Regions from separate parts of the Streptomyces sp. NPDC041968 genome, predicted to be linked through region 1. Evidence: riboswitches for the same ligand, from Rfam matches in the RefSeq annotation. Region 1 holds a riboswitch; the other holds the start of a gene.
The links. Region 1 has a riboswitch for cobalamin ahead of ACZ6EG_RS02595 (prenyltransferase/squalene oxidase repeat-containing protein). Riboswitches for the same ligand answer to the same signal wherever they lie in the genome.
Positions count from the first base shown of each region.

Region 2: linked by a shared signal. The riboswitch ahead of ACZ6EG_RS19265 (ABC transporter substrate-binding protein) and the one ahead of ACZ6EG_RS02595 (prenyltransferase/squalene oxidase repeat-containing protein) in region 1 are both predicted to bind cobalamin.

Region 1 is NZ_JBVJCB010000001.1:560,861-566,298, forward strand. It holds gene ACZ6EG_RS02585 (glycosyltransferase family 4 protein) at 1-813, opposite strand, end outside; gene ACZ6EG_RS02590 (TetR family transcriptional regulator) at 1,006-1,686, shown strand; cobalamin riboswitch at 1,677-1,804, shown strand; gene ACZ6EG_RS02595 (prenyltransferase/squalene oxidase repeat-containing protein) at 1,939-3,207, shown strand; gene ACZ6EG_RS02600 (SCO2322 family protein) at 3,204-3,881, shown strand; gene ACZ6EG_RS02605 (energy-coupling factor transporter transmembrane component T) at 3,868-5,094, shown strand; gene ACZ6EG_RS02610 (ABC transporter ATP-binding protein) at 5,091-5,438, shown strand, end outside.
Region 2 is NZ_JBVJCB010000007.1:278,934-284,371, reverse strand. It holds gene ACZ6EG_RS19280 (ABC transporter ATP-binding protein) at 1-26, opposite strand, end outside; gene ACZ6EG_RS19275 (FecCD family ABC transporter permease) at 28-1,185, opposite strand; gene ACZ6EG_RS19270 (MFS transporter) at 1,575-2,777, shown strand; cobalamin riboswitch at 2,847-3,053, shown strand; gene ACZ6EG_RS19265 (ABC transporter substrate-binding protein) at 3,097-4,137, shown strand; gene ACZ6EG_RS19260 (FecCD family ABC transporter permease) at 4,134-5,198, shown strand; gene ACZ6EG_RS19255 (ABC transporter ATP-binding protein) at 5,297-5,438, shown strand, end outside.

The DNA of each region.
Region 1 (5,438 bases):
GACGAGGAAGACCAGGCCCTTGAGCGGCACGTCCGCGCTGGACGTCGTCACTATCCGGCCCGGCACCACGGGCACCGACGGATCGGGCGAGAACAGGTCGGTGTCGGCGCCGATGTGGACGACGTGGACACGGTCGTCCCGGACGCCGAGGTGGTCGATGATCTCCCGGCGGGAGGTGCCGGAGACGGTGAGCACCGAGGGCAGGCGGCGGGCGACGCGCTTCTGCATGCGGGTGAAGGCGTACCAGCGGCGCACGGAGTACCGGCGCTTCCAGCCGTCCGCGGCGTCGAGTTCGAGCTGCCGGTCGACGGTGATGGGGTGGTGGATCGTGGTGACCAGGGGGGCGCCCACGTCACCCAGCAGCCCGTAGCCGAGGGTCTGGTTGTCGTGGACGACGTCGAAGTCGCCGCGGCGGGCGCGCAGATGGCGGCGGGCGCGCAGCGAGAAGGTCAGCGGCTCGGGGAAGCCGCCGGTCCACATCGTGCCGACCTCCAGCGCGTCGACCCAGTCGCGGTACTCGTCGCGCTTCGGGGTGCGGAAGGGGTCGGGCTGGCGGTAGAGGTCGAGGCTGGGCAGCTCGGTGAGGGACAGCCGGTCCCCGAGACCCTCGTCCAGCACGGGGTAGGGCTGGGCGCCGATGACCTCCACCCGGTGGCCGAGGCGGGCCAGTTCGCGGGAGAGGTGACGCACGTAGACGCCCTGGCCGCCGCAGAACGGGTTCCCCTTGTAGGTGAGGAGCGCGATGCGGAGCGGTCGCATGCCGTCGGCGGCGGGCTCGGGACGGGCACCCGTCCGACTGGCCTCAGCGGTCACTCGGGGCCCCCTTCTCACTGCATTGTCCCGCGACACTATGCCGGGACGTTAATCTAGAACAAGTTTCAGACTTGATCGTCAGAGGCTCCGAATCTACCGGCAGGTAGGTGCGCTGTGACGAGTGGATCAGGTGATTCACGCCACGGCCGGGCGCCCCGTGCGGCGCCCGGCGGGCCGGACGAGGGGGAGGAGGTGGCCGAGGTGGAGAACCCGGAAGCGGAAGCCTCCCGTCCGGCGCGTCGGCCCGCCGGCCCGCCGCTCACCGAGCGGCAGCGGGCCCGGCGCCGCCGCATCCTGCACGCGACCGCCCGGCTGGCCTGCCGGGGCGGCTTCGAGGCGGTGCAGATGCGGGAGGTAGCGGAGTCCTCGCAGGTCGCCCTCGGCACGCTCTACCGGTACTTCCCGTCCAAGGTCCATCTGCTGGTCGCGACCATGCACGACCAGCTGGAGCAGTTGCACGGCACCCTGCGCAAGAGCCCGCCGACCGGGGCCACGGCGGCCGACCGGGTGGCGCAGACGCTGATGCGGGCCTTCGCCGCCCTGCAACGCGAACCACGGCTGGCCGAGGCGATGACCCGGGCCCTGACCTTCGCCGACCGCAGCGTCTCCCCGGAGGTCGACCAGGTCTCCCGGCAGACCACGGCGATCATCCTGGACGCGATGGGCGGACCGGAGGCCCCCACCGCCGAGCAGCTCTCCGCGGTCCGCGTCGTCGAGCACACCTGGCACTCCACCCTGATCGCCTGGCTCTCCGGCCGGGCGTCGCTCGCGCAGGTGGGCGCGGACATCGAGACGGTGTGCCGGCTGATCGACCTGGCGGGCCCCGGGGCGGGCGGACGGGCGCCCCGGACCGGCCCTGTCGCCTCCGGGTAAAGTGGCCGCGTCGTCATCACACCCGTACGGGGGGAAGCCGGTGCAATTCCGGCGCTGACCCGCAACCGTGAGCCGTTCGCCGCACCCCGTGAGGGCCCGCGCGGCCGGTGAGCCGGACTGCCCCGGGCGGACGTGACCGGCTCACGTGTCCGGCACCCGCCGGCGCACGGGCACCGTCGAGGCATACGGGGCCGAGCCGCCCGGGGGTGCCCGTGCTGCCCGACTCCGCGCAGGGAAAGGCACCCGCCGATCATGAACGTCCGCCGTCGCAGCAGCGCCGCGGCCCTGGCCGCCATAGCCGTGATCGGCGCCGCCGCCGCGCCCGCGGTCGCCGCCGATCCGTCACCGTCCGCCTCCGCGTCCGCCCCGGCCACGTCCGGGTCCTCCGGGCTGTACGGCACCGCCGACCCCCAGTACGACGGCGTCTGGCGGCAGTCCCTCGCGCTGCTCGCCCAGGACACCGTGGGCGTGGTCCCGTCGCCGGCCGCCGTGGAGTGGCTCACCGGGCAGCAGTGCGCGAGCGGCGCCTTCGCCCCGTACCGGGCCGACCCGGCCAAGGCCTGCGACGCCAAGACCATGGTCGACACCAACAGCACGGCTGCCGCCGTCCAGGCGCTGTGGGCCGTCGGCGGGCACGGCGACGTCGTCGAGTCCGCCCTCGAGTGGCTGAAGTCCGTGCAGAACGAGGACGGCGGCTGGGGCTACACCCCCGGCGGCCCCAGCGACGCCAACTCCACGTCCGTCGTCATCGGCGCGCTGACCGCCACGGAGAGCGACCCCGAGCAGGTCGTCAAGGACGGCAGGTCGCCGTACGACGCCCTGCTGACGTTCGCGCTGCCCTGTGCCGCGGACAAGGGCGCGGGCGCCTTCGCCTTCCAGCCCGACAAGGACGGCAAGCTGCTCGCCAACGCGGACGCGACGGCCGCCGGTGTCCTCGGCGCGCTCGGCAAGGGCCTGGTCACCGAGGCCGGTGCGAAGTCCGCCGCCGCCACCTGCACCGACGCGAAGAAGCCCACCCGCGAGCAGGCCGCCGCGAACGGCGCCGCCCACCTCGCCGCGGCCGTCGCCGAGAAGGGCCACCTCACGTCCGCCCTCGGCGGCTCCGCCGACCAGCCCGACTACGGCAACACCGCCGACGCGGTCGTCGCACTCGCCGCGCAGGGCGGTGCCGACCAGGCGGCGAAGCCGCTGGCGTGGCTGGAGAAGAACAGCGCCAAGTGGGCCGCGCAGAGCGGCCCGGCCGCCTACGCCCAGCTGATCCTCGCCGCCCACGCCACCGGCACCGACCCGCGTGCCTTCGGCGGCACCGACCTGGTGGCGGCGCTGAACGCGACGGGTCCGAGCCCGCAGGGCGGCAAGGTGAGCGACAGCGCCACCGCGAGCGACGAGGACGGTGCGAAGGAGAACGACGAGAAGGACGACTCCGGCTTCGGCGTCTGGTGGTTCGTCGGCGTCTGCCTGGTCTTCGGCATCGGCGTCGGCTTCCTGCTGAGCGGCCGCAACAAGAAGCGGCAGCCGTGAGGCGCCGCGTCGTCCTCCTCTTCCTGGCCGCGTTCCTGCTGATCGGGACCGCGGGCCAGGCGCAGGCCGCCGGTTACCGCTACTGGTCCTTCTGGGACCGCGACGGCGACCGGTGGATCTACGCCACCCAGGGCCCGTCCCTCGTCCGCCCCTCCGACGGCGACGTCCAGGGCTTCCGCTTCTCGGTGAGCGAGAACTCGGACGACGCGGCCCAGCCGCGCGGCACCGCCGGCTTCGCGTCGATCTGCGCGAAGACACCGGCCGAGGACGGCAGCAAGCGCGTCGCCCTCGTCCTCGACTTCGGCACCGCGTCCGACGCCCCGGCCGGCGAGAACCCACCGGCTCCGCGCACGGCCTGCGCCCGGGTCTCCCCCGACGCGACGACGGCCGACGCCCTGGCCGCCGTCGCGGGCCCCCTGCGCTACGACACCAACGCCCTGCTGTGCGCCATCGCGGGGTACCCGAAGGCGGGTTGCGGCGACCAGGTGTCGGGGCAGGGGCAGAAGCAGGAGGGGAAGAAGGAGCAGCCGACGGCGACGGCGGCCGCGGACGGGACGAGTACCCGGGACGACGACGGCCCCTCGGTCGGCCTCTACGCGGGCATCGCCCTGGTGGCGGTCCTCGCCGGAGCGGCGACCTGGCAGGCGAGGCGGCGCCGGAATGCCACCGACTGACCCTGCCCCCGGCACCCCGGCGCACGTCCCGGCCGCGGGCGGTCGCACCGCCGCGACCCGGGCGGAGGCCGGATACGCACCCGCCGGGGAGGCTCCGGCGGCCCGGGCGGGCGGCCCCGCCCCCCGCCACCGCCCCGAGAGCCTGCACCCCGGCGCCTGGTGGCTCTGGGCGCTGGCCCTCGGCACCGCCGCCACCCGCACCACCAACCCCCTCCTCCTCGCCCTCCTCGTCACCGTCTCCGCCTACGTGGTCATCACCCGCCGCCCCCACGCCCCCTGGTCCCGCTCCTACGGCGCCTTCGTCAAGCTCGCCCTGGCCGTCCTGGTCATCCGCCTGCTGTTCACCACCGTCCTGGGCTCCCCCATCCCCGGCACGCACACCCTCTTCACCCTCCCCGAAGTCCCCCTCCCCGACTGGGCGCAGGGCATCCGGCTCGGCGGCCGGGTCACCGCCGAGGGCCTCGCCTTCGCGCTGTACGACGCGATGAAGCTGGCCGCCCTCCTGGTCTGCGTGGGCGCCGCGAACGCCCTCGCCAACCCCTCCCGCCTCCTCAGGTCCCTCCCCGGCGCCCTGTACGAGATGGGCGTGGCCGTCGTCGTGGCCCTCACCTTCGCCCCGAACCTCATCGCCGACGTCCAGCGCCTGCGCGCCGCCCGCCGCCTGCGGGGGCGACCCGACAGGGGTGTGCGCGGCCTGCTCCAGGTCGGACTCCCGGTGCTGGAGGGCGCGCTGGAGCGCTCCGTCGCCCTCGCCGCCGCGATGGACGCCCGCGGCTACGGCCGCACCGCCCAGGTCCCCGCCCCCGTACGCCGGACCACCGCCGCGCTCACCCTGGGCGGCCTGCTCGGCGTCTGCGCGGGGACGTACGGGCTGCTGACCGCCGCGGGCGGCACGTACGGCGTCCCGGTGCTCGTGCTCGGCGTCGCCGCGGCCCTGGCCGGGCTGTGGCTCGGCGGTCGCCGGACCGTTCGCACCCGCTACCGCCCCGACCGCTGGGACGCCCGCGCCTGGCTGGTCACCGCCTCCGGCGTCGCGGTCGCGGCCCTGATGTTCCTCGCCGCCGCCCGCGAGCCGGCTGCCCTGCACCCCGGAGTGGTCCCCCTGGTCGCCCCCACCCTGCCACTGTGGCCGGCGGCGGCCGTACTGATCGGCCTGCTTCCGGCGTTCGTCGCCCCCGCCCCCGATCCCGTACCCGCCAAGGAGTCGTCGTGATCCGCTTCGAGGACGTGTCGGTCACGTACGACGGCGCGGCCGCGCCCACCGTCCGGGGCATCGACTTCGAGGTTCCCGAAGGCGAACTCGTCCTGCTCGCCGGTCCGTCCGGCGTCGGCAAGTCCACCGTGCTCGGTGCCGTCAGCGGCCTCGTGCCGCACTTCACCGGCGGCACGCTGAGCGGCCGGGTCACCGTGGCCGGCCGCGACACCCGCACCCACAAGCCGCGCGAACTCGCCGACGTGGTCGGCTCCGTCGGCCAGGACCCGCTCTCCCACTTCGTGACGGACACCGTCGAGGACGAACTCGCCTACGGCATGGAGTCCCTCGGCCTCCCTCCGGAC
Region 2 (5,438 bases), on a different contig from region 1:
GAGAGTTCATCGAGTTTCAGGTCCACGTCAGCGCGCTCCGAAGGTGTAGCCCCGGCGACGCATCAGGGCGATGAAGACGGGGACCCCCACCAGCGCGGTGATGACCCCGAGCGGCAGCTCGCGCGGGGCGACCAGCGTCCGGGCCGCGAGGTCGACCCACACCATGAAGATCGCCCCGACCAGTGGGGCCACGGCGAGGACGCGGGCGTGGGTGGCGCCGACGACCATCCGCACCACGTGCGGCATGACGAGGCCGACGAAGGCGATGGCGCCGCTGACGGCGACCATGACGCCCGTCACCAGCGAGACGAGGACCAGCAGCACCTTGCGGTACCGGTCGGGATCGAAGCCGAGGCTCGCGGCGGTCTCGTCGCCGAGGGAGAGGACGTCCAGTGCCCGCCCGTACCGGTACAGGAGCACCAGGCCGGCCAGCACCACGAGGGAGACGACGGGCAACGCGCCCCAGGCCGCGGCTCCGAAGCTGCCCATGGTCCAGTACAGGACCATGCTGGTCGCCTCGCTGTCCGGCGCGAAGTAGATGATCAGGCTCATGACAGCCTGGAACCCCAGCGACATGGCCACACCCGTCAGCACGAGGCGCAGCGGCGACAGCGAGCCCTTGCTGGAGGAGGCGGCGTACACCAGGAGCGAGGCGACGAGTGCGCCGACGAAGGCGCCGGCGGAGACGGCGTAGAGGCCGAGCGCCGCGAGTCCTCCGGTGACGGTGACCCCGACAGCACCCACGGAGGCGCCCGAGGAGACACCGAGGACGAAGGGGTCGGCCAGCGCGTTGCGCACCATGGCCTGGATCGCCACACCGACCGCGCTCAGCCCGGCCCCCACCAGCGCCGCGAGCAGCACGCGCGGCGTACGGATCTGCCAGATGATCTGATACGTCGTCACCTCGTCCGCGCCGACCCGCCCGCCACTGAGAGCCGCCCACAGATGACGGGCCGTCTCCCCCGGGGTGACGACCGCGGGGCCCAGCCCGATGGCGACGACGACGGACACGAGCAGGACGGCGACCAGCGCCGAGCAGCCGAGCAACAGCCCCTTACGGGAGGCGAGTCGACCTCGCGGCCGGCCTCGCACGGCCTCCGCGGGCCGGGGCGCCGGCGCCTCGGCCGGGTCGGCCGGGGTCTCGACCTCACCGACCGAAGGCCCGGAGGCCGAAGGCGGAGGCATGTGCGGGACCTTCACTTTCCCTCGCTAATGAAAATCGTTTTCATATGGTGAACCTAGCACGCCCCCGACCCCGACAGACAGTCCGGACCGACGAGTGGAACGGGACACAGGGCCACGGCATCCCTCACGAGGCAGCGACCGGGAGCACTCTAATGGAAATGATTATCACTGCGATAGTGTGATGTCCGCGCCGCGCTGCCCGCCGCCTGCCGAGGCCGGTACCGCCGGACAACCTCCCAGTACGACAAGGGCGTTGCAGCCGGTCCGCGTTCGATCCACCGCCGCCGACAGGACAGGAGCGCCCCCTCGTGCCCAGCCCCTCCGCCCCTCCCGCCCCCGCCGGGTCCCCGCCCCGTGAGCAGCGCTCCATCCTGCTCGACCTGGCCTTCCTGCGCCTGTGGACGGGCGCCACCGCGTCCGGCCTGGCCACCTGGGCCCTGCCCTTCGTGCTGGGTCTCGCCGTCTTCGACCGGACCCTGACCGCCACCGACCTCGGCCTGCTGCTCGCCGCCCGCACGGTCGGCTTCCTCGCCGCGGTACCCGTGGCCGGGGTCCTGGCCGACCGGCACTCCCGCCGGGGTGTCGTGCTGTGGGCGGGGCTCGCCGCCGGAGCCGCGGCGCCGGTGATCGCCTTCGGCCTGGACCGCTCGGTGCTGCTGATGGCGGCGGCCGCCGCGGTGGCCGGAGCCGGCCAAGGCGCCTGCCGACCCGCCTACCAGGCCCTGACCGCCGAGGTGGTCGACGCCGGTCGCCGGCAACAGGCCAACGCCGCCATGACGTTGGCGGTACGGGTCACCACCCTCGTGGGCCCCTCCTCGGCCGCGCTGCTCGCCGTCTTCCTGGACACCTGGGCCCTGTTGGTGGGCATCGGGCTTCTCTGGCTCGTCGCGGCCTGCGTGCCCGGACGCGGCGCCCGGCCCGGGACCGGGGAGGACACGGCGGAGCCTTCGGCCGGGGCGGGCAGGGCGTCCCTCCTGGGCGAGTTCGCGGAGGGGGTCCGCGAGGCCCGCAGGCACCCGTGGTTCCTCGCCGGTCTGGGCGCCCTGACGGCCGTGATAGCCACCGGCTACTCCGCGACCGGCGTCGCCCTGCCCATGGTCAGCCGGGACGAGTACGGCACCGAGGTCGTTCTCGCGGGTGCGATGACCGCGTACACCGCCGGAGCGCTCGGCGGTGCGCTGCTCATCGCCCGCTGGCGTCCCCGCTCCCCCGGCTGGGCCGCCCTGGCCGGCCTCGCCGCCTACGGACTCGCCCCGCTCAGCCTCGTACTGCCCGTGCACCCGGCCGCCGTGATGGCCGCGTACGCCGTCGCGGGCGTCGGCATCGAGCTGTTCAACGTGCCGTGGTTCACCGCCGCCCAGCGCGAGGTCGCCCCGGACAAACTGGCCCGGGTCTCCTCCCTGGACTTCCTGCTCTCCTATGGACTCGCCCCGGTCGGGCTCGCCCTCATCGCCCCCGCCATCGACGCCTTCGGCGTCACGGCGGTGCTCACGGGCTGCGCGGTCGTCTGCTTCACGGCGCCCGCGGTCGCCGCCCTGGTGCCGAGCGCACGCACCTTCTCCGCCGCCCGAGGGCGCGACGACGCCCGCTGAGCGCCGCTGCGAAGGGGCCACCCCGGACGGGGGGCCCGAAGGTCCGTCGGACCGTACGGGAGAGGGCTGTGATAGCTTCCGGACGCCAGTCGCACTCGTGAACGCGGCCTACGCGTGCACGGGTCAGGGAATCCGGTGGGAATCCGGAACTGACGCGCAGCGGTGAGGGTGACGGGCGGGGCAGCAGCCACTGGACGACGGTCACGGCCGGGTCCGGGAAGGCGTCCCGCCGGGATGACCCCGAGTCCGAAGACCTGCTGGTGACCGATCGTTCGCACGGACCCCGCGCCTGGGTCCCGACGTTGAGGAAACCGACACCGTGCAGCTGTCACGTCCCGCCCGTTGTTCCGTCCTGCTCCTGACGGGGGCCCTGTTGCTCACCGCGTGCGGTTCCGGCTCGGGCTCCGGCTCGTCCGGGAAGCCCGCCGGCGCCCAAAAGCGCTCCGTCACGATCGACAACTGCGGGCAGAAGGTGACGGTCGAGGCCCCGCCCCAGCGGGCGGTGTCCCTGAACCAGGGCACCACCGAGATCCTGCTCTCCCTGGGCCTGGCCGACCGCATGGTGGGGACCGCCACCTGGACCGACCCGGTCCTGGAGGGTCTTGAGCGGGCGAACGAGAAGGTGCCCCGGCTCGCCGACAACCAGCCGTCGTTCGAGCGGGTCCTGGACGCCGAACCGGACTTCGTGGCCTCGTCCTTCACCTCCACCCTGGGCAAGGGCGGGGTGGCGCCCCGCGAGAAGTTCGAGGAGCTCGGCGTTCCCACGTACCTCTCGCCCGCCGACTGCGAGGGCAAGGACAACACCGGCGACGGCGACGGCTCCCGGAGCGAGCCCCTGACCATGGACACCGTCTACCGCGAAGTGCGGGAACTGGCGCGGGTCTTCGGGGTGGAGGAACGGGGTGAGAAGCTCGTCTCCGGGTTGGAGAGCCGGGTGGCGAAGGCCGCCGCCGGGACCGGCGCCGAGAACGCCACCGTCCTGTACTGGTTCGCGAACCAGGAGTCCCCCTACATGGCGGGCTGCTGCGGCGCGCCCGGCATCATCACGAACGCGCTCGGCGCGAAGAACGTCTTCGACGACAGCACGCAGGAGTGGCCCCAGATCAACTGGGAGACGGTGGCCGACCGTGACCCCGACCTGCTTGTCATCGGCGATCTGACCCGCAGGTCGCAGACCGCCGAGTCGGCCGCGAAGAAGATCGCGTTCCTGGAGTCGCATCCGGCGACGAGGAACATGAAGGCGGTGCAGGCGAAGCGGTACGTGCTGCTCAGCGGGCAGGCCATGAACCCCACGATCCGTACGGTCGAGGGCGTCGAGAAGGTGGCCGCGGCCCTGCGCGAGCACGGCCTCGGCCGATGACCACCGCGCTGCGGTCCTCCCGGAAGGTCCGGCCGCACGGCACGGCCGGTGTGCTGCGCGGCCTGGCCGGTGCGGGCGGCGGGCTCGCGGTGCTCGCCGTGTCCGTCGCCGTGGCCATCACCGTCGGGCCGGCGGACATCGGCGTGGGCGACGCCTGGTCGGTGGTCGCCTCCCGCCTGGGCTGGGGGACGACGGAGCTGACTCCGATCCGGGAGGGCATCGTCTGGAACCTGCGGTTGCCCCGTACGGTGCTCGCCGCGGTGTGCGGCGCCGGGCTCGCCGTGTGCGGTGCGGTGATGCAGTCACTGCTGCGCAACCCGCTGGCCGACCCCTTCGTCCTGGGCGTCTCCTCCGGAGCGTCGACCGGCGCCGTCGTCGTGATCGTCCTCGGCGCGGGCGGCGGCGCCCTGACCGTCTCCGGCGGCGCGTTCGTGGGTGCGCTCGGCTCGTTCGCGCTGGTGCTGCTGCTCAGCCACACGCTCGGCGGGACGACGGACCGCGTGGTGCTGTCCGGGGTGGCGGCGATGCAGCTGTTCGCCGCCCTGACGTCGTTCGTGGTGACGACGGCGGCCGACGCGGAGACCACCCGGGGTGTGCTGTTCTGGCTGCTGGGGTCGCTCAGCGGGGCCGACTGGACCGAGGTGGGGCTGTGCCTGGCCGTGCTGGTGCTCGCCCTGGTGGTGTGCCTCGGGTACGCCCGCACCCTGGACGCCTTCGCCTTCGGCCAGGACGCCGCGGCGACCCTGGGCGTCTCGGTCGCCCGGACCCGGCTGGTGCTGCTGTGCGTGACCGCCCTGCTGACCGCCGCGCTGGTCGGTTCGGCCGGCGCGATCGGTTTCGTCGGCCTGGTCCTGCCGCACGGCGCGCGGGCCCTGGTCGGCCCGGGGCACGCCCGGCTGCTGCCCGTCACCGCGCTCGCCGGGGCGGTCTTCCTGGTCTGGGCCGACACCCTGGCCCGTACCGTCCTCGATCCCCAGGAAGTGCCGGTGGGCGTGGTGACCTCGCTGGTCGGCGTTCCGGCGTTCGTCCTGGTCCTCTACCGCACGAAGAGGACGCGTTGACGGCCGGCGCCGGGCGGGGGACCGACGGGCGGACGACCCACGGGCCGACGTCCGCGGGGCAGCCGCCCGCCGAGCCGTCCACCCTCGCCGCCGATCGCGTGAGCCGTGCCCTGGGCGGACGGCTGGTCCTCGACGGCGTCGGCCTCGCCCCGCGACCCGGTTCCGTGACCGGGCTGCTCGGCCCCAACGGCTCCGGCAAGTCGACGCTGCTGCGGCTGCTGTCCGGCGTCCTCGCCCCCA